DNA from 3 places in the Labrys sp. F242 genome. Region 2 is predicted to be linked to each of the others. Evidence: predicted binding sites of a transcription regulator. Region 2 holds the regulator's gene; each other region holds the start of a gene.
What was found. Region 2 encodes LexA, which represses DNA repair genes until DNA is damaged. Its sites were predicted from a motif close to TGTTCNNNNTGTGTTCNG; they were not measured.
Positions count from the first base shown of each region.

Region 1: a site for LexA is predicted at 2,905-2,922, ahead of ACZYTC_RS08165 (2'-5' RNA ligase family protein). Genes of this name have one in related genera too.
Region 3: a site for LexA is predicted at 3,398-3,415, ahead of ACZYTC_RS04290 (ImuA family protein). Genes of this name have one in related genera too.

Region 1 is NZ_JBVASG010000001.1:1,750,983-1,758,069, reverse strand. It holds gene ACZYTC_RS08180 (amidohydrolase) at 1-732, shown strand, start outside; gene ACZYTC_RS08175 (APH(3') family aminoglycoside O-phosphotransferase) at 821-1,612, shown strand; gene ACZYTC_RS08170 (YdeI/OmpD-associated family protein) at 1,643-2,242, opposite strand; gene ACZYTC_RS08165 (2'-5' RNA ligase family protein) at 2,262-2,870, opposite strand; gene ACZYTC_RS08160 (GFA family protein) at 3,010-3,423, opposite strand; gene ACZYTC_RS08155 (SRPBCC family protein) at 3,439-3,906, opposite strand; gene ACZYTC_RS08150 (ArsR/SmtB family transcription factor) at 3,903-4,232, opposite strand; gene ACZYTC_RS08145 (SDR family oxidoreductase) at 4,416-5,165, opposite strand; gene ACZYTC_RS08140 (AraC family transcriptional regulator) at 5,262-6,179, shown strand; gene ACZYTC_RS08135 (AraC family transcriptional regulator) at 6,381-7,087, shown strand, end outside.
Region 2 is NZ_JBVASG010000001.1:2,303,317-2,310,403, reverse strand. It holds gene ACZYTC_RS10900 (ComEC/Rec2 family competence protein) at 1-1,113, shown strand, start outside; gene ACZYTC_RS10895 (TOBE domain-containing protein) at 1,143-1,349, shown strand; gene ACZYTC_RS10890 (pentapeptide repeat-containing protein) at 1,454-2,137, opposite strand; gene lexA (transcriptional repressor LexA) at 2,164-2,880, opposite strand; gene ACZYTC_RS10880 (molybdopterin molybdotransferase MoeA) at 2,993-4,213, opposite strand; gene moaC (cyclic pyranopterin monophosphate synthase MoaC) at 4,210-4,713, opposite strand; gene trpC (indole-3-glycerol phosphate synthase TrpC) at 4,710-5,513, opposite strand; gene trpD (anthranilate phosphoribosyltransferase) at 5,519-6,529, opposite strand; gene ACZYTC_RS10860 (anthranilate synthase component II) at 6,529-7,087, opposite strand, start outside.
Region 3 is NZ_JBVASG010000001.1:918,962-926,048, reverse strand. It holds gene ACZYTC_RS04305 (ABC transporter permease) at 1-623, shown strand, start outside; gene ACZYTC_RS04300 (ABC transporter permease) at 620-1,564, shown strand; sul1 at 1,669-1,724, shown strand; gene ACZYTC_RS04295 (SulP family inorganic anion transporter) at 1,794-3,278, shown strand; gene ACZYTC_RS04290 (ImuA family protein) at 3,605-4,327, shown strand; gene ACZYTC_RS04285 (Y-family DNA polymerase) at 4,242-5,960, shown strand; gene ACZYTC_RS04280 (error-prone DNA polymerase) at 5,957-7,087, shown strand, end outside.

The DNA.
Region 1 (7,087 bases), 550 kb from region 2:
GTGAGCGAGCCCGGCGCCCCCGACCTGCTCGATGCAGCCCTCGCCGCCGGTGCGGACCTGATCGGTGGGCTCGATCCCGAGGGCTTCGACCATGACGTCCCGGGCCAGCTCGACATCGTCTTCGCTCTCGCTGAAAAGCATGGCAAGGCTGTCGATATCCATCTGCATGACGGTGGCGAAACCGGCGGCGCCGAGTTGCGCGACATCGCCAGGCGTACCGAAGCTCTCGGCCTGCAGGGGCGAGTGGTGGTGAGCCATGCCTTTTCCCTTGGCGACCAGTCTCCCGAGAGCTTCGCCAGAACGGCAGACGCCCTGGCGCGCGCCGGCGTGGCGATCATGACCTCGAGCCCGGCCGCCGTGCCGGTGCCGCCGGTGAAAGCACTGCGCAGCCACGGCGTCACCCTTTTCGCCGCTTCCGACAATATTCGTGATTGCTGGTCCCCCTTCGGCAATGGCGACATGCTCGATCGTGCCGCCATCGTCGCTGCCAGGCAGGAATTCTATGCCAATGACGATTTGCGCCTGGCCCTCGACCTCGCCACCATCGAACCGGCCAAGGCGCTCGGCATCGCGGGCTATGGCCTGGCACTGGGCGCCCCGGCCGATCTCGTCGTCATCGACACGCCGAGCGTCGAGGAAGCCGTGATCAATCGCCCGCGCCGCAAGCTGGTGCTGCGGGGTGGCGTGGTCGTTGCCGAAAACGGGGTCGTTTCCGAGGTTCTGCCCGCCTGAGCACTCATCCAGTCGCCATCTTTCCGTCCAGGGAATCGGGCCAGAGTGACGAGAGTCGGCCTGCCGGGCCCCACATAGGGACTGGACGATGTCGTCGATGAAATCAGCACCGGATATGCCAATCGCCTGGCGCCGCGATCTAGCGGGCTATGGCTGGAAGGCCCAGGCGATTGGAGCCTCCGACGCCAGCGTCTTTCGCCTCGAAGCTCCGGGCAGGCCGGATCTGTTCGTCAAGACAGAGGAGCTTTCATCCCTCGGCGAACTACCTGACGAAGGGGCGCGTCTGGAATGGCTGAGCGCATGCGGCATACTCTGCCCAAAGCCCCTGGCGGAGGCCCGGCATGGTGGGCGGTACTGGCTGCTGATGAGCGCCATTCCCGGCGCCGTCCTGTCATCTCAAACCGGTCTCACCCCGGAGCAGGTGGTCGATATCGCCGCCGATGCCCTGCGGCACCTGCACGCCCTCGATATTGCCGATTGTCCGTTCGACCACTGCGCCAACAGCCGCATCGCCCTCGCCGAGGCGCGGGTCAGGGCCGGTCTCGTCGACGAGGAAGACTTCGACGAGGAGCGCACCGGTCAGACCGCGGCCGACGTCTTCGCAGAATTGCAGTTCCAACGCCCCCGGCTGGAAGAGCTCGTCGTCACGCATGGCGATGCGACGCTGGAAAACCTGCTGGCGCACCGAGGTGCCTTCTCCGGTTTCATCGACTGCGCCCGGGCCGGCCTTGCCGACCGCCACCAGGACCTAGCACTGGCGACGCGCAGCATTCGCGATCGTTTTGGCGAGGTTCTGGTCGAGCGCTTCTTCGCCCGCTACGGCATCACGCCGGATCCGGACCGCATGGCCTTCTATCTGCTGCTCGACGAGTTCTTCTGAGCCGGCGCAGTGCACGAGGAGGCTGTCGCCTCATTTCCTCGATTGCGGATAGATCGTCTCGCCGCGCTTGAGCATGGCGACGAAGGCCTCGATCTTCTTCCTCCGCCCTGCCTCGGTCTTCACATTGTGCATGCGAAAGGCCAGTGCGAAACGGTTCTGTGCGCTGAGCGCACCCAGCATCTTCAGCGCTTCCGGCTCGGCCTCGATCGCAGCCTGGAGGTCGTCGGGGATCTTGAGATCCTTGCCGCTCTCATAGGCCCGGTCCCAGCGGCCATCCGCCTTGGCGGCCTCGACCTGTTTCAGCCCGTGTTCGGTCATGCGGCCTTCGGCGATCAGCCGGGCGACATTGTCGACATTGATCCGGCTCCAGATGCTCTTGCGCCCGCGCGGCGTGTAGCGCTGCAGGAAACTGCGCTCATCGAGCCCCTTGCGCACCGCGTCGATCCAACCCCAGCAGAGCACGACGTCGATCGCCTGCTTGGGGGTGATCGAGGCGAGACCCGAGCCCACCTTGTGGATCTTGATCCAAACTTCGCTTTGGCTGTCGTGGTGGTCGCGGAGCCAGGCATAGAAGCTCGCGTCATCGACGAATTCACGGACCTTGGCGGGATCGACGGTGACGGGCGGCATCAGGGTTCCTCGAGATGAATCAATGCAGGAGCGGCCTGGATTCGATCAGGGGCCAGCGCTTGATGATCCGATATTCCGTCTTCGACAACCTGCTGTGGATCAGGCAAAAACTCGTGATCCGAAGATGGATCGGCTCGATCTGTTGCTCCACGATTGGTCGTTCACCATAAGACAGGGTGAGATGAGGCGTAAAATCGGGAAAGGCGCGCATGCCAAACTTCGTCATGGCCGCGCCCAGTGTTTCATGGAGTTTCGATAGTCCCGCCCCCCTGCCAAGCAGGACGAGCGGAAAACGGATTGCCCTGCCCGGCTTCGGGATCGCACCAAAACTCTTGATTGCATAAAGCGTGATATCGAAAGCAGGTAGACCGACGAGATCGCCCGCCAATTCCGCTGCATAGATACGTGGTGATCTCAGGCGCTTGAAGTCGCCGACATGGTGAAGCGAGACATGGAAACGGTCCGTCCGCAACATGTTACCGCGAACAGGGGTCGCTTCGAGAAAGCTGCGCCTGAATCGTTCGATCGCACCGGCATCTTCCGCATCGGGAAACACGGCAAAGAATATTCTCTCGCCACGTTCCGGCCCGCGGGGGAGTTGGCCATAGAAGTCGAACGCCAATTGCATGGTGACCTCGCGTTCTCACTTGGCACCGCAAGCCTAGAACAAAAAGAGAACCGCAGTCAATCACGTCCCGTTCACTCGGTATTGTTCTCGTCGTCGGGATAGCGGCCGATCACCGCAGCGCAGCAATCGGCCAGCTTCCTCACCTGGGCGGCATCCCCTCGAATTTCGGCAGAGCCGGATCGAGATAGTCCCACGCATAACCGACGCCGGTATAGGTCACCACCTGCGGCTTGTATCGGCTCGGTTCATCGAGGCTCGCGGCACGCACTGCGAAAAATTGCGGCATGGCCGAGAAGGTCAGATAGACCGGCGATCCGCAGGTGGGGCAGAAATAGCGGGTCTTCCTGTCGCCGCTATCGGCCACCATGTCCCAGGGCCGCCCCTCCCCGGTAAGCGTCACGCCTTCCCGCGGGAAGGTCAGGTGGGACTGATGGCCCGTGCCGCTCTCGCGCTGGCAGTCGCGGCACTGGCAATCATTGCTGAACACCGGTTCGGCCGTGATCTCGTAGCGGACAGCCCCGCAGGCGCATCCGCCGGTATAGGCCTTGCTCATCTCGTCCTCCTCGCCTCAATCCTTGCTGCCGGCCACGACGGTGCCGAGATTGCGCAGCACCTTCTTCCAGCCATCGCTCATATTCTTGTAGGCCGTATCGTTTTTCGGCGTGACGAAGCCGGCATGGACGAGGCGCACCCGCGTACCGCCTTCTGCCTCGCTCAGCGTCCAGGTCACCACCGTGTCGAGGCGGGAGCCATAGCCGGGATTGCTGTCATGCCCGCCCCTCCAGGCATAGGCGAGCCGCTCATTCGGTTGCACGTCGAGCACCTGACAGTGGATGACGCCGTCCCATTCGCCGGCCGGCGCGGTGGTGAAGGTGAAACGCTGCCCTTCAATCGCTGCGAAATCGGCCGGCGCCATCATCCAGCGCGCGATCAGATCGCCCGAGGTCAACGCTTTCCAGATGGTTTCGGGTGCATGCGGGAAGACCTCGTCGACGACGATCTCCTGCGTGTGCGGCTTCAAGGCCAGATCATTCATGGATCGATCTCCTTCAAGAGAGTTCTGAGATTGGCGAAGCGCTGGCGCCAGAACAGGCTGTAATGGCTCATCCAATCAGCCAGCGGTTCGAGGCCGCCGGGTTCGGCGCGATAGTAGACTTTGCGCCCTTCCGGCCGTTCGGCGACGAGGCCGGCCAGTTTCAGCGCCTTGAGGTGCTGGGAAATCGCACCCTGGGTCACGCCGCTGCCCTGCGTCAGCTCGGCTACCGTGATCTCGCCGGATCCGGCGATGCGCTCGAACACGGCCCGCCTAGTGGGGTCTGCAAGGGCGCGCATGACGGCATCGATGGCAACTGTCTCAGTCATGAGAATCAATTAGCAACTACTAATCAATTAGTCAATGCTAATGATTTAGATGTCTGAGAAGCCAACATGCCAGCGTCGCGGAAAGCGGGCTGGCCTCCTTAAGGGCTCAACGCGTCGGAGCAGGTGATATCGACGAGGAAGGCGATTGCCCGTCCCGGCCGGTGAGCCCGGGACGGAGCCATGTCAGCGTGCTTGTGCCAGAGCTACGGCATCGGGCCCCGCGGGGAAGCGGAGCTGGCCGGAAGCGTCATGGACGGCAGCCCACACAGCCTGGGCGACATCGCTTTCTCGCGTGGTCATTGCCGGCCTCACGAAGGCGTCAAGAATCGGCCGCGCAAACTCAGCATAGTCTCCCGGGAGCAGCTCCTCGACCGGCACGATGGCATTGGCGCCGAACCGGGTGGTTGGCGCATAACCCGGCTCGACGAGCTTCACCTGCATTCCGAAGTAACCAAGCTCATGAGCGAGCGAACCGGAGAACCCCTCGACCGCCTGCTTGGATGCGGTGTAGGCGGCAGCGAGTGGGAACTCCCCAAGCGTTACGCTCGACGTCACGTTGACGATTGTGCCGGTACGACGTGTCCGCATTTGTGGGATTATCGCGCGGCACATGGCCATGACGCCAATCGTATTGGTCTCGATGAGCTGACGGATCAACGACATCGGCATGACTTCGAAGGCGCCCACACCGCCCACGCCTGCATTGTTCACAAGCGCATCGATCGGGCCCGCAGCGTCGATCAGTGCAGCTATGCTCTCTTCGTTCGTGACGTCCAGCGGCAGCACTCGCAGCCGGCCGGTTACGCCGCCAAGCACATTCGGGTCGGGGCGTCGCATCGCGGCGACGACATGCCAGCCATTCTGAAGGAAATACTCGGCGGTCGCCTTGCCGTAACCCGAGGACGTGCCGGTGATGAGGATCGTCTTGCCCATATTGTCTGTCTCCTTGAGTTTGATGTTCCCAAGATAGACAGGCACGACTGGACGATATATAATTCATAATCCAGTATCTATTATTAATCGTCCAGAATGGATCCTCTCAGCGATATCATCGGTTTGCTCCGGCCGACTGCCGCAGTCGCGAAGCCGATCACGGCGCGCGGACGCTGGGGCGTGCGCTATCGAGCGCATGACGCGCCCGGGTTCACGATCATCTTGGAGGGGCAAGCCTGGCTGAGCCTCGACGGCGAAAAGCCGCTCCGGCTTGCACAGGGCGATTTCGTGCTCCTTCCGACGACGCCCGCATTCTCCTTGTCCAGCGAGCCGGGTCTCGAATGCGTCCCGGTGGAACCGCGAAACGAAGCGGTCCGGCATGGCGAACGGGAAGGCACTCCGGACCTGATCGCCCTCGGCGGCAGCTTCGCATTCGCTCGGGTGAATGCACCGCTCCTGCTGGCTCTGTTGCCCGGCCTCATCCACATCCCGGCTTCCGAGGGACGAGCGACACGCTTCGGCCGCCTGATCGATCTGCTCGCTGAAGAATGCGCTACCGACTATCCGGGCAAGGAACTGATTGTCCATCGTATGCTCGAGGCACTGCTGGTCGAAGCCCTTCGCTGGCGTAGCATCGGCAACCGGGCGATGCCTGCGAGTCTTCTCGGCGGCATGCAGGACCCGGCACTCGCCCGGGCGCTGCAAGCGATGCATGCCGATGTTCGCGCGAACTGGACGGTTGCCGATCTTGCCAGGATGGCCGGCATGTCGCGGTCAGGTTTCGCGGCACGGTTCGGGGAGGTCTTGGGATGTGGGCCAATCGAATATCTGGTGCGTTGGCGCATGGCGATCGCGAAGGACGCTCTCACGCATGGGGCGAAGTCCCTGGATCGGATCGCCGATGAAATTGGCTATGAATCAGCCAGCGCATTCAGCACCGCTTTTCGCAAACGTCTCGGTTGCCCTCCAGGCAAGTTCGCGCGCGACATGGCCGAACAGAACCGCATCCGCTAATGCCCGATGAGACGGGACGGATAAAAGCACGCGGCGATGCGCCATGGCGCGGGGTGCAGTCATTACGCCCATTCATTCGTGAATCAGACCGCCGGCAAGCGGTCGTTGGAAGTTTTCGGCGGATCCCCCAAACCGCAAGATCGGTCGAGCGCTGGGTTGCCTGGGGGATCTAGTTTGGGCTGCCACGGAGACCAGGACGAAATGACCGCAACGCTTCGGAACTATCGAGGGCGGATGCAGCGAGTGTTGGACTATATCGACCAGCACCTCGGTGACGATCTCGATCTTGAGGTTCTGAGTGGTGCCGCAGCCTTCTCGAAGTTTCATTTCCACCGGCAATTTACGGCGACCTTCGGGTTATCCGTGCATCGCTATGTTCAGCTTGCCCGCATGAAGCGCGCCTCATACCGGCTGGCCTACAGAGACGACGAGCGCGTCACGGAGATCGCGATGGATGCCGGATACGATGCACCGGAGGCTTTCGCCCGCGCCTTTCGGCAACGGTTCGGGCAATCGCCTTCCTCGTTCAGGAAGTCTCCCGACTGGGAGCCGTGGCTTGCGGCCTTCGGGCCTTTCGACAATGCCAGGAGCAAGTTCATGCAGAAGACCTTTAGCCACGACGACGTGACGATCCGCGATGTGTCACCGACCCCGGTGGCAATCATGGAGCATCGGGGTGACCCGGCGACGCTCAGCGCCACCATCCAGCGCTTCATCACGTGGCGAAAGGCCACCGGCCTGCATCCTAAGACGAGTCCGACCTTCACTGTCTGGCGTTCGGAGCGGCGTCCCGCCTCGCCTGCCGATTATAGCGTGGACCTATGCGCCGGGACCGGCCAACCGATCGCGGCGCATGGCGAGGCAATCAAGGCAGGCGAGATCCCCGGCGGGCGCTGCGCAGTGTTGCG
Region 2 (7,087 bases):
ACCACGCCGGAGCAGCTCCTGGGGCCGAGCTTCCAGATGTCCTTCGCCGCGGTGGCGATGCTGGTGATCGCACATGAGCAATGGAGCCGGCGGAAGCGAGAGAAATCTGCAATGGCGTGGGAAAGGGCCATCGGTGGCGCTGTGACCTTGGTACTTGCCATGATGCTGACCACGATCGTCGCCTCGCTCGCCACGGCGCCATTCTCAGCCTTTCATTTCCATCGTATCACGCTGCAGTCGCTGGCCTCGAACCTTGTCGCGACGCCGATCGTCTCCTTCCTGATCATGCCGCTCGCCATGCTGGCCGTGGTCGCCGAGCCGTTTGGCTATGGCGCTCCATTTTGGCAGGCGATGGGCTGGGCTGTCGGGTTGTTCATGCAGGTGGCTCGTTCGGTTGCGACCTGGCCTGGCTCCGATCTCGTGCTGCCGCAGTTCTCCGCCGCGGCGCTCGGATTGTTCGCTCTGACGCTGGTCCTGCTGACCATTCTGCGCACGCGTCTTGCTCTGCTGGCCCTATTGCCCTTGGGCGGGGGCATTGCCCTGGCCGCGACAGCGCCGCTGCCAGTAGCTCTGTTCGGCGCAAACGGCTACGCGGCCCTCGTTCGCAAGGGCGATCAACTGACCGTGCTGGCGCAGCGATCCGATGCTTTTACGGTTCAGCAATGGCTGCTGGCCATGGGCGATCGGCGCAAGCCGGAGGATCCAACCCTCGCGGCACAGCGCCTATGTGACAGAGAAGGGTGTTCCGCGCCCATCGAAGGAGGCGGGATCTTCATGCTCGACAAGACCAGTAACGCCGCCGAGGAGGACTGTGGACGCGTCAGCGTCCTGGCGGGACCGGTTCCGATCGGTGCTCGCTGTGCCACCGCTGGAGTTGTGATGGACCGGGAATTGATTCGCGCGGTCGGCTCGATAGCACTTTATGTAGAGCCGTCTGCGAGCGGCGATATCAGCCCGCGCTGGCGTCTCGTCATGGCCCGCCATCCCCAAGCGTCCCGTCCATGGGTACCGAGCCGGGTGATTGTGCCGCCGAAGCCTCTGCCCCAGGCGGCAGTACAAGTCCCAGCGACGGATAGGCCTATGGACAGCGTCACCGCCGAAACCGATAACTGACGCGAGATTCTCACCAGAAAGGACGGACCATGAAAATCAGCGCCCGCAACCAGATCAAGGGCACGATCAAGAGCGTGACGAAGGGGCAGACTACCTCCCATATCCAGCTCGAGGTCAATGGTACCATCATCACCGCTTCGATCACCAATGAGGCCGTCGATGATCTCCAGCTCAAGCCCGGCCAGAACGCCTATGCCGTGATCAAGGCCTCCGACGTCATGATCGCGGTCGACTGATCGGCGCTGTCAGCCAGGCCGGGTCTTCGGACAGATGGTAGTTCGAAGACACCCGGAGGCTACCCGACCATCAAGCGGATTTGCCTGCGAACTCCAGACCTTCTTCAGGCGATCCGCAAGCCTAGCTCGGCTAGCAATTGGCCGGCCTGGTTTTTCGAGATCGTGGCGCCCTTGAAATAACGGGCGTCACCAAGCTTCAAGCCGCCGAGATCGGCACTGCGTAGATCCGCTCCTTCAAAACGGGCATCGACCAGATTGGCATCGCGCAGGCTGCACTCTTCGAAGATGACATCGCGGAAATCGCATTGGCGCAGATCGGCCTGGGTGAAGTCGAGGCGGCGTAGCGTGGACTTGCGAAAGGAAAAGGCCGGCAGTTTCGCCGACATAAGCAAGACCTCCTCGAAAACGAGCCCGAATGCGGCGATTTCCGAGAGATCCGCGCCTGTCAGTTTGCAGCCGGTAAAAACCGTCGAGGCCGCTTTGGCGCGTCGAAAGCTGGCATTGCTGTAGTCACCCGTACGGAATGCAGCATCTTCGAGGTCGGTACCACGGAAATCGGCACCGCCCGCCTTGCAATTGCGCCATAGTGTATTCGCGAGCTTGGCGCCGACCAGCTTGGCATTTTTGAGAATGCAACGCTCGAACGACCAGTGGGACAGGTCGAGACGCGAAAGATCGCATTCCTCCAGTTCACAATCGACAAGGCAATACGGCGCGCGCTCCTTGAGCAACCGCTCGACGTCACGGCGTTCCAAAGCGTGGCCGCTGACTGTATGAAGGCCAGTCATTGCAAGCGAACCAAATTCGCATGCTCTCAATATCGGCGGAACAGGCCCACCAATTTACCCTGGATCTGTACCCTGTCCGGGCCAAAAATACGGGTTTCGTAAGCCGGATTGGCCGCCTCCAGCGCAATGGAGGCGCCGCGCTTGCGCAAGCGCTTCAGCGTGGCTTCCTCATCGTCGATCAGGGCTACCACGATATCGCCGGTATCGGCATGGTCCTGGCGGCGGATCAGCACGGTGTCATTGTCGAAGATACCAGCCTCGATCATTGAATCACCGCGCACCTCCAGGGCGAAATGATCACCTGAGGACAGCATTTCCGGCGTAACGCTGATGGTGTGGCTCTTGGTCTGGATGGCGGAGACCGGCGTACCGGCGGCGATGCGTCCCATCACCGGGACCAGAACCGGCCGGCCGACATCCTCGTCCATTTCCGGCCTGACGGGGCGGACCTTGCCGAGATTGCCCTCGATCACGTTGGGGCGGAAGCCCCGCTGCGAAGAGGCCAGCGACAGGCCGCCTGGCACGGCGGATTCGGGCAGGCGTACCACTTCGAGCGCGCGCGCCCGGTTTGGCAGGCGCCGGATGAAGCCGCGCTCCTCCAGAGCCATGATCAGGCGGTGGATGCCGGACTTGGAGCGCAGGTCCAGCGCCTCCTTCATTTCATCGAAGGAGGGGGGCACGCCCTGTTCCTTCAGGCGCTCATGAATGAACCGAAGCAATTCGTGTTGTTTCTTGGTCAGCATGGCTTTCCCGTCGTGGCGGCCGCGAATCACGGTGAAGGTGTAAACAAAACAAGAACAGTGCTACATGTTCCTACTGTGTTCTGCAACTGTGAAGTTCAGGTTAAGGGTAGCGTCAATAGCCGGCCGCACGAAGATCGATGATCTCGCAGATATCGCCTGGTTTTGCTTCCGGCGCAAAGGGCGGCCGGACAACCAGACAGTCGGCATGCTGCATCACACTCACCAGCGACGAATCCTGCAGCGCCAGCGGTTCTACCTTGAGGATGTCTGACGTATCGTCAAGCACGAAGCGGGCACGGATATAGTCTTCACGAACGTCGTTGGCTGGCCAGGCGTTGGCGAAGACGGCCTTGCGGCGGGACAGACCCGCATCGGCCCGCCCCAGCAACGTACGCAACAGGGGTACCAGGAAGAGGACGCCGCAGACCACCGAGGATACCGGATTGCCGGGCAGGCCGAGGATATGCATTGAGCCAAGCCGCCCGTGCAGCAGGGGCTTGCCCGGGCGCATGGCGATCTTCCAGAAGCCGAGCTGCATGCCTTCGCGGGTGAGCGCGGTCTGGATCAGATCGTGATCGCCGACCGAAGCACCGCCGATGGTGACGAGCACATCCGCCTTCTCGGTACGAGCCCGCCGAATGGCCGCTTCCAGGGCCGGGAAGTCGTCGCTGGCGATGCCGAGGTCGAGTACTTCGCCCCCCTCGGCCTCGACCAGTGCCCGAATGGCGAAATTGTTGGAGGCGACGATCTGATTCTCGCCGATGGCTTGACCGGGCAGTACCAATTCATCGCCGGTCGCGAGAATAGCGACTTTGGGGCGGCGGCGGACCGGCAGGGCAGGATGATTCATGGCCGCGGCAAGCGCTATGTCGCGGGGACCGATGACGGTGCCTGATGTCAAAGCCTCCCGTCCTTCGGCAAAGTCCAGGCCACGGGCCCGGATATGCTGGCCGAGCCTGGCCGCCGCCTCCACGATGACGCGATTGCCCTCGCGGCTCGTGTGCTCCTGGATCACCACTGTGTCGGCGCCATCCGGCACGGGCGCACCCGTGAAGATGCGAACGGCCTGGTTTTCGCCAACTCGTCCGGCATAGCCGTGCCCCGCCGCCGATTCTCCGATCAATTCGAGGCTAGCACCTTCCTTGGCATCTGCCGCTCGCACCGCATAGCCGTCCATGGCCGAGGCGTTGAAGCCGGGCTGGGTCCTCAGCGCCGTGATGGCGGAAGCGAGAACACGTCCGCGCGTGGCATGCAGCGATATTGTTTCGGTTGGAAGCGGGGCTACCCCGGCAACCACCTTGGCCAGCGCGTCCGCGACGGGAAGCAGGCTCATCGATTTTCCTCCGCATGCCAATCGCCGGATTTGCCGCCGGATTTCTCCACGAGCCTGATCGCCTCGATGCGCATGCCCCGATCGACGGCCTTGACCATGTCATAGATGGTCAGGCAGGCCACGGAGACTGCGGTAAGCGCTTCCATCTCCACGCCGGTCTGGCCGGCAACCTTGGCCGTCGCCCGCACGGTCAGACCCGGCAGAGCGGTATCGGGCTCGATTTCGACGGCAACCTTACTGAGAAGCAGCGGATGGCAAAGTGGAATCAGCTCATGCGTCTTCTTGGCTGCCATGATGCCGGCGATGCGGGCCGTGGCGCGGACATCGCCTTTCTTGGCATCGCCGGACAACACGAGGTCGAGCGTTTCACGCTGCATCACCACGCGCCCTTCAGCGATCGCGGTGCGGCTGGTCACGGCCTTTTGCGAGACGTCGACCATATTCGCCTCGCCGGAGGCGTCGAGATGGGTGAGGCCGCGATTCGTGCGCTGCTGGCTCATGCCGCGCCGCCCAGGGCCAGCAAGGCGCGGGTGGCGGCGGTGACGTCGGCCTGGCGCATCAGGCTTTCGCCGACCAGGAAGGTGTTGACTCCGACCCGCTGCAGGCGGCCGACGTCGGCTGGCGAGAAGATGCCACTCTCACCGACGAGCAGGCGGTCGCTCGGCACTAGCGGCGCCAGAGTCTCCGTGGTTTCCAGGCGGGTGACGAAGTCGTTGAGATCGCGATTGTTGATGCCGATCATGCCGACATCGAGCATGAGAGAGCGCTCAAGTTCGTCGTGGTTGTGGATTTCGCACAGAACGTCGAGTGACCAGTCCTTGGCCGCTGCGATCAGGGCCCGCGCTTCGGCATCGGTGACGCTGGCCATGATCACCAGAATGCAATCGGCGCCCCAGGCTCTGGCTTCCACCACCTGATAGGGATCGTAGAGGAAGTCCTTGCGCAGGGCAGGCAGCGATACCGCTGTGCGCGCTGCGGTAAGAAAGTCGGGTCGTCCCTGGAAGGAGGGCTCGTCGGTCAGCACGGAAAGACAGGCAGCGCCGCCGGCCTCATAGGCGCGGGCGAGCGCCGGAGGGTCGAAATCGGCGCGGATCAAGCCCTTGGAGGGGCTGGCCTTCTTGATCTCGGCAATCAGGGCGGTGTGGCCGGCGTCGAGCTTGGCCTGTAGAGCCCTCTGGAAGCCGCGTACGGGACCGGCCTGCTCTGCCAGCTTGATCAGTTCAGGCAACGGGCATGCCGCCTTCGCCGCCTCGATCTCGCGACGTTTATAGGCTTCGATCTTTTGCAGAATGGTGGCCATGGCACTCACGCGTTTGAAACTTCAACCAAACGGTTGAGTGTTGCTAGGGCCTTGCCCTTGTCGACGGATTCGCGGGCGAGGGCTACGCCATCCCCAAGGGTCGGCACCCGCCCCGCCACGAGCAGGGCAGCACCGGCATTCAAGAGGGCGATGTCGCGGTAGGGCGTCTTCTCGCCTTCGAGTACGGCCCGCAACGCCACCGCGTTGTGGGCAGCATCGCCGCCCTTGAGATCATCGGGTGCTGCCACGCGCAGGCCGACTTCCTCCGGCGTGATGACGCCATGGCTGATCTGGCCGTTCTCCAGCGAGACGATCTCGGTGGGCCCGGTTGTGGTGATCTCGTCGAGCCCGTCGCTGCCATGTACGGCGATGATGCGCGTGGAACCCAGCGTCTTGAGCACTTCCACCATGGGCTGCAGCCACTGGCGGGCATAGACGCCGAGCAGCTGCCGCTTGACGCCGGCGGGATTGGAGAGCGGCCCCAGCAGATTGAAGATCGTCCGCGTGCCGAGTTCGACGCGGGTGGGGCCGACATGCCTCATGGCGCCGTGATGAGCGGGGGCGAACATGAATCCGACGCCGGCCAGGCTGATGCAGCGCGCAATATCTTCCGGCCTCAGCTCGATATTGACCCCAAGCGCTGTCAATACGTCGGCGGCGCCGGATTTGGAGGAGAGGGCGCGATTGCCATGCTTGGCGACCTTCACGCCCGCGCCTGCGACGATCAGGGAGGCGGCAGTCGAGACGTTGTAGGAACCGGAGGCATCTCCGCCCGTGCCGACGATATCGACGGCGTCCTCGGGGGCTTCCACCGTCAGCATCTTGGCGCGCATGGCGGTGACGGCGCCGGCCATCTCGTCAGGCGTTTCCCCGCGTACTCTCAGCGCCATCAGGAAGCCGCCGATCTGAGAGGGGGTGGCCTGGCCGGACAAGAGCAGGTCGAAGGCTTCAGCCGCCTCTTCCCGGGAGAGCGAACCGGCGGCGGCCTTGCCGATATAGGGCTTGAAACCGTCCATCATGCATGCTCGCTTTCTTGAGCTCTATTCTTGGCGTTCCATTCCGCCGCCAGCTCCAGGAAGTTCTGGAGGATGCGGTGGCCATGATCGGACATGATCGATTCCGGATGGAACTGAACGCCATGCAGCGGCGCACTCTTGTGCTGCAGGCCCATGATGACGCCGTCGTCGGTCTCAGCGGTGATTTCGAGATCCGTTGGCAGGGTGTCGCGCTTGACCACCAGCGAGTGATAGCGCGTGCCCATGAAGGGGCCGTTCAAGCCCCGGAAAACGCCGCGGCCACGATGGTCGATCGAGGAGATCTTGCCATGCATGGGGATGGCGAGGCGCACGATGTCGCCGCCGAAGACCTGGCCGATCGCCTGATGGCCGAGGCAGACGCCGAAAAGCGGGATGCGGTCCCTGGCTTTCTCGATCAAATCGCAGCAGATGCCGGCCTCGGTGGGCGTACAGGGGCCGGGCGAGAGCACGATCGCATCGGGCGCCGCGGCGATGACCTCGTCGACGCTGACCTTGTCGTTGCGATGAACCGTGACGGTGCAACCCAGCTGGCCGAGA
Region 3 (7,087 bases), 1.4 Mb from region 2:
TCTCCTCGCTTCTCCTCAATTCGGTAATCCTGCTTGGCGTGCTCGCCCTGATCGAAGGACCCTGGAAGGATTCGCTCAGCGGCTATCCGATCTCGCCGCCGATCGAGGACAGCGCCAATTTCCCGATCTTCTTCGAGGGCACGCGGCTGCATCTGGGCGTGCTGGCTGCCCTCGTCGCGGCGCCGGCCATCTGGTTCCTGATCACGCGTACCACCCTGGGCTTTGCCATCCGCGTCACCGGCGAGAATGCCGAGGCGGCCGCCTATGGCGGCATCAAGGTCAATGCCATCCTGGTCGCCACCGCTTTGCTTTCCGGCGGACTGGCGGGCCTGGCCGGTGTCGGCGAGGTCGGCGGCGTGCATTTCCAGGTAATGGGAGACCTGTCGCCGGGCTATGGCTATAGCGGCATCGTCATCGCCATGCTGGCCCGCCTCAATCCGCTCGGCGTGGTGCCGGCGGCCCTGTTCTTCGCGGCGGCGATGACCGGCGCCGAGGCGATGTCGCGCGCCACCGGCGTGCCGGTCTTCCTGGCCGACGTCATCCAGGGCACCTCCCTCCTGACCATGCTGGTCGCACTCCTGTTCACCTCCTATCGCCTGCGACGCTCGGGGGTTATGGCATGAACCTGATCCTCGAACAGATCTTCCAGGTCGGCTTCTTCGCGGCGACCTTGCGCATCGCCACCCCCCTGATCTTCGCCACGCTCGGCGAACTGATCTCCGAGCGCGCGGGCGTGCTCAATCTCGGTATCGAAGGCATCATGCTGCTCTCGGCCATGACCGGCTTTACCGCCGCCTATTTTACCGGCAGCCCCTGGCTCGGCGTCCTCGCCGCCATCGCAACCGGCGCCCTGCTCGGTGCGCTGCACGCCGTACTGACGGTGGCGCTCGGCCTCAGCCAGCATGTCTCGGGCATCGGCATCACCTTGTTCGCCTCGGGCCTTGCCTATTTCTTCTATCGCCTGGTGTTCGGCCAGCAGGCCTCGCCGCCGACCATCGCGGCCTTCCAGCCGGTGCCGATCCCCGGCCTTGCCGAGATTCCGATCCTTGGGCCGATCCTGTTCCAGCAATACGCCCTGGTCTATCTGGCGCTGATCGGCGTCGCCCTCACCGCTTTTTTGATCTATCGCACGCCCTGGGGCCTCGGCCTGCGCATGGTGGGGGAAAACCCGCGCGCCGCCGATTCCGCCGGCATCAGCGTGATCGCCCGCCGCTTCGAAGCCGTCATCCTCGGCGGTGCCCTGATGGGCCTCGGCGGCGCCTTCCTCACCATGGCCCAGTTCAACGCCTTCACCTTCGGCGTGATCTCGGGACGCGGCTGGATCTGCATCGCCCTGGTGGTGTTCGGTCGCTGGGATCCCCTGCGCGCCACTGGCGCCGCCTTGCTGTTTGCCTGCGTCGACGCGCTGCAACTGCGCCTGCAGGCGGTGGGCCTGGGACATATCCCCTACCAGATCTTCCTGATGCTGCCCTTCCTGCTCACCATCGTCGCCATGGCGATGATGTCGCGCAATGCCATGGCACCATCAGCCCTGCTGAAACCCTTCCGCAAGGAGGAGCGCTGAGAGCGCGACCGCCCTAGGTTTGCTGCCGGCCGCAACAAAATGTAGCCAGCGCTGCCTTTCGCCTTGCCTCAGCCCGTGCCTTGCCGATAGAAGAGCCTTATTCAGAAGGACCCGGTGAAATTCCGGGTGGCTCTTCCGGCCGCCGATCCGCCGGATAACGCAAATGGCGCGACAGCATCATCCAACCCGTTTCACCGGGTATGGCCGCATGTCCCTTGCGAATTTTCTCATGAACAAATTGTCTGCCTATTCCCGGGAATGGTTTTCCAATCCACGCGGCGACGTGCTTTCCGGCATCGTCGTCGCCCTCGCCCTGATCCCCGAAGCCATCGGCTTTTCGGTGATCGCGGGCGTCGACCCCAAGGTCGGCCTTTATGCCTCCGTGGTGATCGCCTGCGTGATCGCCTTCACCGGCGGACGCCCCGCCATGATCTCGGCGGCAACGGCCTCCACGGCCGTGCTGATGACGGGCCTAGTGCGCGACCACGGCGTGCAATATCTGTTTGCGGCGACCATCCTGATGGGCGTCTTCCAGATCATCGCCGGCTTTCTCAAGCTCGGCCGGCTGATGCGCTTCGTCTCCCAGTCGGTGATGACGGGCTTCGTCAACGCCCTGGCGATCCTGATCTTCCTGGCCCAACTGCCCGAGCTCGTACATGTGCCGGTGGCGACCTACGGCCTGATCGCCCTCGGCCTCGCCATCATCTATCTGTTTCCCTATGTCACCAGGGCCATTCCCGCACCCCTGGTCGCGATCGCCGTGCTCACCGCCATCGCCTGGGGTCTCGGACTGGACGTGCGCACGGTGGCCCATCTGGGCGAGCTTCCCTCCACGCTGCCGAGCTTCGGCTTGCCTGAGGTGCCGCTGACGCTGGAGACGCTCAGGATCCTGACGCCGGTGGCGCTCACTCTGGCGGCCGTGGGCCTGCTTGAATCCCTGCTCACCGCGCAGATCGTCGACGACATGACGGATACGCCGAGCAACAAGAACCGCGAATGCGCCGGCCAGGGCATCGCCAACATGGCCTCAGCCGTGTTCGGCGGCATGGGCGGCTGCGCCATGATCGGCCAATCGGTGATCAACGTCTCCTCCGGCGCCCGCGGCCGTCTGTCCTCGCTGGTCGCCGGCGGCTTCCTCCTGGTCCTGCTGGTGGCGCTGCAGGACCTGCTCGCCATCGTGCCGGTCGCCGCCTTGACGGCGGTGATGATCATGGTCTCGGTCAACACCTTCTCCTGGCGCTCGCTCCTGCAATTGCGCAGCAATCCCGTGCCCTCCTCCGTGGTGATGCTGGCAACCGTCGGCACCGTGGTGGCGACGGCCGACCTCGCCAAGGGCGTGCTGGTGGGCGTGCTCCTGTCGGGCGTGTTCTTCGCCGGCAAGGTCTCGCGCCTCAGCCGCGTGCGTTCGAGCCTCTCGGCCGACGGCAAGGAGCGCGTCTATCGGGTCGAAGGGCAGATCTTCTTCGCATCGGCGGGTACCTTCAGCGATGCCGTCGACGTGCAGGAGCCCATCGAGCGCATCGTCATCGACGTCGGCGCGGCGCATTTCTGGGACATCTCGGCGGTCGGCGCGCTCGACCGCATCGTCCTCAAAGCGCGCCGCCAGGGGCGCGAGGTCGAGGTCGTCGGCCTCAACGAGGCCAGCGCCACCCTGGTGGAACGCTTCGCCGTGCACGACAAGGAAGGCCAGGCTGGTTCCCTGCCGTCACATTGAGGCGCGTTTCGCACGATCTTTGAAATCGGGGACTCTGCCATCCCGTCATGGAAGAGTCCCTTTACCATGCCGCGCTCTTTTGCGGTCGGATGGAGCGTGATCGAAGACTCCGCTTGAAATGTTCTTGTTTTGTTCTAATCTGAACGAAACGGATCATAGCCATGACGATACGCGTTGCCCCTCCTCCTGTTCCAAAACATTTTCCAGAAAAGTTGGCAGGCTTTTCGGTTAAGAAAATGCGTCAAAACAATGAGGTAGAGAAAAATCGGGATCCAGCGGAATCGCAATTTTCTCTCGCCGGCCAACGGGCCGAGAAGCTGGCGGAATTGCGTGCTCTGCTGCCCCGGCTCGATCATGTGCATGCCGATGCCGGCGTGCTGCCTTTCGGCATCGGGGAGATCGACGCGCGCCTGCCCGGCGGCGGCCTTGCCTTGGACGGCCTGCATGAAATTGCGCCGCAAACCATTTTCGACAATGGCAGCGCGCTGGGTTTCCTCGCCTCCCGCCTGTGCCTGCGACAGGCCAAGGGGACGATCTGGCTGGTGACATCACCGCGCGGCATGGCCGGCCTCGGGCGGCTCCATGGCCATGGCCTCAACGCCCTCGGCCTCGATCCTGCCGGGCTTATCGTGACGACGGCCGGCGACGAGACCGAGGCTGCCTGGGCCCTGGAGGAGATCCTGCGCTCCGGCGCCGCCGCTGCGGTGGCAGCCGTGACGGGTGGCGGCATGGACGCCGCCACCAGCCGCCGCCTCCAGCTCGCGGCCGCCTCCGCCCCCTGCCCCCTCTTCCTTTTGCGCCCGCCCCTCGCCGCGCCTTCCCTGGCCGCGATGTCCCGCTGGCGCATCGGTGCGGCCACCGGTCCGCGCGATCGTTTCAGCCTTCTCACCGCCTGGCGCTGGCACGTTCGGCTCGAACGCAGCCGCAACGGGCAAAGCGGATCCTGGCTCATGGAGTATGACCATGCCTCGCATCGTCTCGATCTATCTGCCACGCTGGCCGATCCAGCGCTTTCTCGTCGCCCAGAACAACACGCCAAGGTCGCTTGATACGATCGACGGCCATTATCCCTTCGTCCTGACGGTCGATGCTGCCGGGGGCCCGCGCATTGCCGCTGCCAGCAAGCCGGCCGAGATCGAAGGCCTGGCGGCGGGCGGGCTGGTTGCGGATGCCCGCGCCAAGGTGCCGGGGCTGCAGACCCGGCCGGCAATGCCGGAGGCCGATGCCCGGGCTCTGCACCGGCTCGGCTTGTGGGCGATGCGCTACACGCCCTCCGTGGCCCTCTATCGCGATGCCGACGGGGCCGACGGCCTGTTCCTCGACGTCACCGGCGCCAGCCATCTAGCGGGCGGCGAACAGACCCTCACCGCCGATATCGTCAAGCGCCTGCGCCATCTTCGTCTCGGTGCACGCGTGGCGCTGGCCGAGACGCCCGGTGCGGCCTGGGCTCTCTCCCGCTTTCATCCCCAGAATGGCTGCATCCTGGCCGAGGGGAGCGATCCCGGGCCGGCTCTTGCCGATCTGCCCCTGGCAGCCCTGCGCCTTGGTAACGACCTCGTCCAGACCCTGCGCCGTCTCGGCTTCACCCGCATCGGGGATCTCATCGGCAAGCCACGGGGGCCCTTCGCCGCGCGCTTCGATGCGATCCTGCTCAAGCGCTTCGACCAGGCCATGGGGCGGCGCGAGGAAGCCCTTGCCCTGATCGAACCGCCGCCGCTCTACCATCGTAGCCGCCAGCTCCTCGAGCCGGTGGTGAGCCAGGCAGCCGTGGTGCATGTCGCCACTCGCCTGATGCAGGACCTGGTTCCCGCCCTCGTCGCCGGCGGGGTGGCAGCGCGCGCTTTGCAGCTCCGCCTGTTCCGGGTCGATGGCGAGGTACGCACCATCCATATCGGCCTTGCCGCCGCCACACGCGATCCGGCCCATATTGCCAGGCTGGTGGAGCTCGACCTGGAAAGGCTGGGCGAGACCATCGATGCCGGCTTTGGCTTCGAGACCATCAGCCTCACCGCGACCGTCACCGAGAAATTCGGCCAGCGCCAGGCTCGTCTGTCCCTGCGGGAGGGACGCCGGGATGCGCCGCCGGCCGATGCCGGCGAACGCCGGGCCGAATTGATCGACGCTCTCCGCCAGCGCCTCGGCCCCGGCAGCGTGCGCCGGCTCCATCCCGTCGCCCGACACGATCCGGCCTTCGCCGAGGAGGCGCGCGATGCCGCCGATCCTGCACCGGCCTGGCCGGCGGCCGATGGCTTGCGTCAGCGGCCACCCTTGTTTCTGGACCAGCCCGAGCCCCTGCAGATCCTCGCCACCCGTCCAGACGGCCTGCCCGATCATGTCCGCTGGCGCGGTTCGTCCCATCACATTACTGCGCTGCAGGGACCGGAACGCATCGCCGGTCCCTGGTGGGAAGCGGCTCCCCCGGTCCTGCCCGACAAGTCGGGCAAGGAGGAATATGGCTGGGGCAAGATGGGCGAGGAAGCTCCTGCCCTCCCCAACGGTGAGAGCCCAAGGAGCCAGAAGCGCAACCGTTTCGAGGACGGAGAAGCCAGGCGCGAGCGCGCCGTCCTGCTGCCCGCGCCGACCTACCAGGACTATTACGTCGCCGAGACGCAGACCGGCCAACGCTTCTGGCTCTGCCATGACGGCCGGCAGAGCTGGTCCCTGCGAGGTCTGCTCGCATGAGATATGAGAGAGAGGCCGACAGCGGCTATGTCGCCCTTCCCGGCAGGGTGAAAGACCAGACGCTTCCTGTGGATTTGCCGACACCAGCCCCATCCGCCTATGCCGAGCTCGCCGTCACCACCAATTTCTCCTTCCTGCGCGGCGCCTCCTTCCCGCAGGACATGGTGAGGCAGGCCCAGAAGCTCGGCCTGGCCGGCATCGGCATCGCCGACCGTAACTCCTTCGCCGGCGTGGTCAGGGCCCTGCGCGAGGCCAAGAAATATCCGTCCCTGCGCTATCTGCCCGGCGTGCGCCTCGTCACCATGGATGGTTTCGAGGCCATCGCCTATCCCACCGACCGCGAAGCCTATGGTCGGCTCTGCCGCCTGCTCAGCGACAACAACAAGCGCATGGTGCGCGCGAAAGGCGAATGCCAGTTCGGCTTCGAAGCCATTCTCGACGCCTGCGAGGGGCAGAGACTGATCGTGCTGCCGCCCGACAGGCTCGATCCGCTCTTCGTCGAACGGGCAACCACGCTCGCCGAGGCCGCGCCAGGCTCCGTCTATCTCGCCGGCTGCCATCGCCTCAGGGGAGACGAACCCCGCCGCCTCGGCCTGATCGCCGAGCTGGGCGAGAGGATCGGCGCGCCGATGGTCGCCGTCAACGACGTGCTCTACCACGTGCCGGCCCAGCGGCCACTTGCCGACATCCTCACCTGCATCCGCGAAAAATGCACCTTGGCCGAGGCCGGCTTGCGACTTGAGATCAACGAGGAGCGCCATATCAAGTCGCCCGTCGAGATGGCCTTTCTCTTCGCCGACCATCCCGACGCACTGGCGCGCACGCTCGAAATCGTCGAGGCATGCACGTTCGACTTGCGGCAGCTACGCTACGAATATCCGGACGAGCCCATCCCACCGGGCAAGACCGCTCAGCAGCACCTGGAAGACCTGGCCTGGGCTGGCGCTAAGCGGCGCTTCGCCCGAGGTATTCCGGACAAGGTCTCCAAGCCAATGCGCGAGGAGCTTGCCCTGATCGCCAAGCTCGAATTCGCGCCCTATTTCCTGACCGTGCACGATATCGTCGATCATGCCCGCAACACCCTCGGCATCCTCTGCCAAGGGCGCGGTTCGGCTGCGAACAGCGCC